Regions from separate parts of the Kitasatospora sp. NPDC089797 genome, predicted to be linked through region 1. Evidence: riboswitches for the same ligand, from Rfam matches in the RefSeq annotation. Region 1 holds a riboswitch; the other holds the start of a gene.
The links. Region 1 has a riboswitch for cobalamin ahead of AB0O91_RS38325 (prenyltransferase/squalene oxidase repeat-containing protein). Riboswitches for the same ligand answer to the same signal wherever they lie in the genome.
Positions count from the first base shown of each region.

Region 2: it holds a riboswitch for cobalamin, as region 1 does, so the genes downstream of both, thiI (tRNA uracil 4-sulfurtransferase ThiI) here and AB0O91_RS38325 (prenyltransferase/squalene oxidase repeat-containing protein) in region 1, are expected to answer to the same signal.

Region 1 covers NZ_JBFBGS010000075.1:16,467-18,658, forward strand. Annotated here, with positions in the region: gene AB0O91_RS38320 (prenyltransferase/squalene oxidase repeat-containing protein) at 1-395, opposite strand, end outside; cobalamin riboswitch at 522-599, opposite strand; cobalamin riboswitch at 686-840, shown strand; gene AB0O91_RS38325 (prenyltransferase/squalene oxidase repeat-containing protein) at 945-2,192, shown strand, end outside.
Region 2 covers NZ_JBFBGS010000054.1:43,186-45,377, forward strand. Annotated here, with positions in the region: gene AB0O91_RS33245 (short-chain fatty acyl-CoA regulator family protein) at 1-768, shown strand, start outside; cobalamin riboswitch at 799-1,050, shown strand; gene thiI (tRNA uracil 4-sulfurtransferase ThiI) at 1,219-2,192, shown strand, end outside.

The DNA of each region.
Region 1 (2,192 bases):
CGGGCCGGGTCTATGCCCGCGGCGTAGGAGTTGAGGATGCCGCGCTCGTAGTCGGTGACCACCGGGCTGGCGTTGGGCCAGGTCGGGGCGGCCAGCTGGTTGCGGTAGACCAGGCGGGCGTTCTTGGTGGCGTCCCCGCCGGGGGTGACGTCGGCGGCGGCGGTGCCGGCGGCGGCGAGGGCGCTGAACGCCCACTCGTTGGACAGGCCGCTGCCCGCGTAGCCGCCGTCCGCGCCCTGGAGGGAGCGCAGGTAGGCGACGCCGTTGGTGACGGAGGTGGTGATCTGGGCCGGGCTCGCGGTGGCCTGGGCCGGGACGGCGCCGGCGAGCGCGGTGCCGGCGGCGGCCAGGGCGGCCACGGCGGTGGCGAGGCCGCGGTGGAGGGTGCGGGTCATGGAAGGGCTCCTGGGGGGTGAGGGGCCCCGACCGTGCCCGTGCGTCGGCGGCGGGGGTGCCGTCGGCGCGAGGGCGGCCGACGCCCGGATCGCGTGGACGGACTTCCGCGGAACAGTGCGGCCGCCGGGCATCCGGGCTCGCGGGTCGACAGCGCCGCCCCGCACACCGTTGCGCGTCAGCCCCGGATTTGCACCGGGTTCCCCCGCTCGGCCGAGCCGGGACCTTACCGCATCGAGTTCGAACGAGCCGTGATGCAGACGATATGACGAAACGTTGACCCCGGTCGGGCGGCCGTGGTCTGATGAAGCGTTTTTCCTCCAGGGGAGTCAGGGGAAGCCGGTTCGAATCCGGCGCTGTCCCGCAACCGTGTGCCCGGCCCGACGAGTTCTGCGAACCCGTCCCGGCGGGCGAGCCGGAATGCCTGCGCCGTGGAGCACGCACGAGCGTCGTCGAGGACTGCGACGCGGTACGGCACAACCCTGCCCGGGGGAGCCCTGCTGCGCCCCCGTGTCCCCGTCCGGCGCCGCAGTCACAGGGGAGTTCGTTCCGTGCCGGTCCACAGACACCGTCCCACCGCGTGGCGGCGGGGAGCCGCCGTCCCGGCGGCCGCCGCCGCGCTCGCGCTCACCGCGGGCAGCCTGGTCCTGACGGCACTGCCCGGCACCCCCGCCCACGCGGACCCGCTGGACCAGTGCACGGCGACCTCCGGAGCCGTCGTCGCGGTCGACTTCGGCCCCTTCGGCGGCGGCGTGGTGCGCGGCTGCGACGCCCACCCCACCACCGGGATGAACCTGCTGCACACCGCCGGGTTCAGCACCACCGGCACCGTGCACGACGGCCCTGCCTTCATCTGCCGGCTCGGCAACCCGGCCTTCCGCGACGGCACCCAGTACCCCACCCCGGACAAGGAGGCCTGCGTCAACACCCCGCAGGCGACCGGCTACTGGTCGTACTGGATCGCCCCGGTCGGGCAGGACCACTGGTCGTACGCCACGCTCGGCGCGATGTCGCAGCGGCCCGCGCCCGGCGAGGTCGAGGCCTGGGTCTACGGCGGCACCGACGTCGGCGGCACCTCCGGGTCCCCGACCTTCACCCCGGACTCGGTCCGGGCCAAGGGCGGAACGGGCGGCTCGCCGTCGCCGACCTCCTCGCCGTCGCCGACCTCCTCGCCCTCGCCGACCTCCTCGCCGTCGCCGAGTGCGACTCCTACTCCGACACCCACGCAGACGCCGAAGCCCCCCAAGGCCGACCTGCCCGCCGCCGCCCGCTGGCTGGTCGCCCAGCTGACCGGCGGCGACCACGTGGCCGACGCCACGGGGAAGACGCCGGACTACGACGCCACCACGGACACCGCCTTCACCCTCGCGGCGGCCGGCGGGCAGGACGACACCCTGCGCAAGGTCGTCGCCTACCTGGCCGCCCACACCGACCAGTTCGCCTTCCCGGGCGGCCCGAAGGCGGCGCCCGTCCCGCGCGCCGTCGCCCAGCTCGCCCTGGTCGCCGAGGTGACCGGCGGCGACCCGCGCGCCTTCGGCGGCCACGACTTGGTCGCCGCGCTCACCGACCACGTCTGCACCGCCCAGGGCAAGCTCGGCGCCTGCACCGCCGCCGGGGACTTCGAGGGCGTCACCTACCCCGTCAACCAGGCCCTCGCCCTGCTCGCCCTGGCCCGGGCCGGCGCCGCCCTGCCGCCGACCGCCGTCGCCCGGCTGACCTCCGCCCAGTGCGCCGACGGCGGCGTCTCCGCCGTGATGATCGCCCCCGGCGACCACTGCGAGGGCGACCCGAGCACCACC
Region 2 (2,192 bases), on a different contig from region 1:
GGTCGACGCGCCTTCCAACTCGCCACCCAGCTCGCCCTGTTGGAACACCGCCCGCTGCTGGACACGCTGCTGGCGGCGGCCGAGCCCGACCTCACCTCGCCGCAGGCCGTCGACCTCGCCCGGATCGGCCTGGCCAACTACTTCGCCGGCGCCCTGCTGATGCCGTACACCGCCTTCCACGCCGCCGCCGAGGACCTGCGCTACGACATCGAGCTGCTCCAGGCCCGCTTCGGCGTCGGCTTCGAGACGGTCTGCCACCGGCTGAGCACCCTCCAACGCCCCGGCCGGCGCGGGGTGCCGTTCTCCTTCCTGCGCGCCGACCGGGCCGGGAACATCTCCAAGCGCCAGTCCGCCACCGACTTCCACTTCTCCCGCCTGGGCGGCACCTGCCCGCTGTGGACGGTCTACGAGGCCTTCTCCGCCCCCGGCCGGGTCCTCACCCAGGTCGCCGAGATGCCCGACGGCAAGCGCTACTTCTGGATCGCCCGGACCGTCTCGCACGGCGGCCACGGACACCGCGCACCGCGCAGCGAGTTCGCCGTCGCGCTCGGCTGTGAACTGCGCCACGCCCACCGCCTGGTCTACGCCGAGGGCATCGCCCCGAACGCCCCCGGCGCGGCCACCCCGATCGGCCTCGGCTGCCGGATCTGCGAACGCCGCGACTGCGCCCAGCGGGCCCGGCCGCCGGCGGGCGGGCGGCTGCTGGTCGACCCCGACCGGCGCGGCCGGGTGCCGTACCCCGTGCTGGCCGAAGGGCCCGGGGCCTGACCACGGCCCGACCGGGGCCGGGCCCGCCTGTAGGGTTGCCGTGCTGGTGGTTCACCGGGCGCCCCGCGCTCCCGGGGAGGCAAGAGGGAACCCGGTGACGCCGTTCACACGGCCAGTCCGGGACTGCCCCGCAGCGGTGAGCGGGAACGACCGCCGTCATCCGCACTGGGCCCGGGAGACGGGCCCGGGAAGCGACGGCCAGTAGGTGTCCGCCCCGTCGACGTCGACGGCGGCCGGACGGGCCCGCGAGTCCGAAGACCTGCCACCGGTGCGCACGCCGAACGGCGGCGTGCGCGCTCCGGGGCCCCGCGGGAGGGCCGCGTGGCCCTCGTACGGACCCCGGTCCGGCGTGACCGTCAGCCGGCACGCCGCCCCGGACACCGCTGCGCGCGCCGCCGTCCTCCCCGCTCGGCACCCGACCGGGACCACTGGGACGACTGGGACTTCTGCATGGACCACCTGACCGACGGCGCACGGCTGCCCTCGCCCCGCGGCGCCACCGAGCCCTACGGGCCCTGCGTGCTGCTCAAACACGGCGAGGTGGTCCTCAAGGGCCGCAACCGCCAGCGGTTCGTCCAGCGCCTGGAGGACAACCTGCGCGTCGCGCTGCGCGGGATAGGCGGCTCGACCTGGATCAGGACCCCGCATACCATCACCGTGCTCGGCGGGCAGGTGCCCGTCGCGGACCTGGTCGCCCGGGCCCGCACGGTGGTCGGGTTCAGCTCCGTCGAGCCGGCGCTGCGGGTGCCCAGCACGCTGGAGTCCGTCGAGGCCAACGCCCTGGCGGTGCTGCGCGAGGCCTGCGCCGGGCGCACCGGCACCGGCTTCGCCGTCCGGGTCCGGCGCCGGGACAAGGGCTTCGCCCTCACCTCCACCCAACTGGAGCGGCACCTCGGCGCGTTCCTCCAGCCGCGGATCGACGGCCTGCGGGTCGACCTCACCGCGCCCGACGTCACCCTGACCGTGGAGATCGAGCACCGAGAGACCTACGTGTCGGCCGAGCGCCACCCCGGGCTGACCGGGCTGCCGGTCGGGTCCAGCGGGCGGGCGCTGGTGCTGCTGTCCGGCGGCTACGACTCCCCGGTGGCCGCGCACCGGGCCATGCGGCGCGGACTGGCCTGCGACTTCGTGCACTTCAGCGGTGCGCCGTACACCAACCCCTCCTCGGTGTACAAGGCGTACGCCCTGGCCCGCGAGCTCAACCGCTACCAGCCGCCGGGCGAGCTGCACGTCGTCTCCCTCGGCAAGGCCCAGAAGCAGCTGGCCGTCGCGGGCGCCGGGCGCCTCCAGGTGGTCGCCCAGCGCCGGCTGATGGTGCGCACCGCCTGTGCCCTGGCCGGCGCCACCGGGGCCCAGGCCCTGGTCACCGGCGACAGCCTCGGCCAGGTCGCCAGCCAGACCCTCGCCAACCTGGCCGCCGTGGA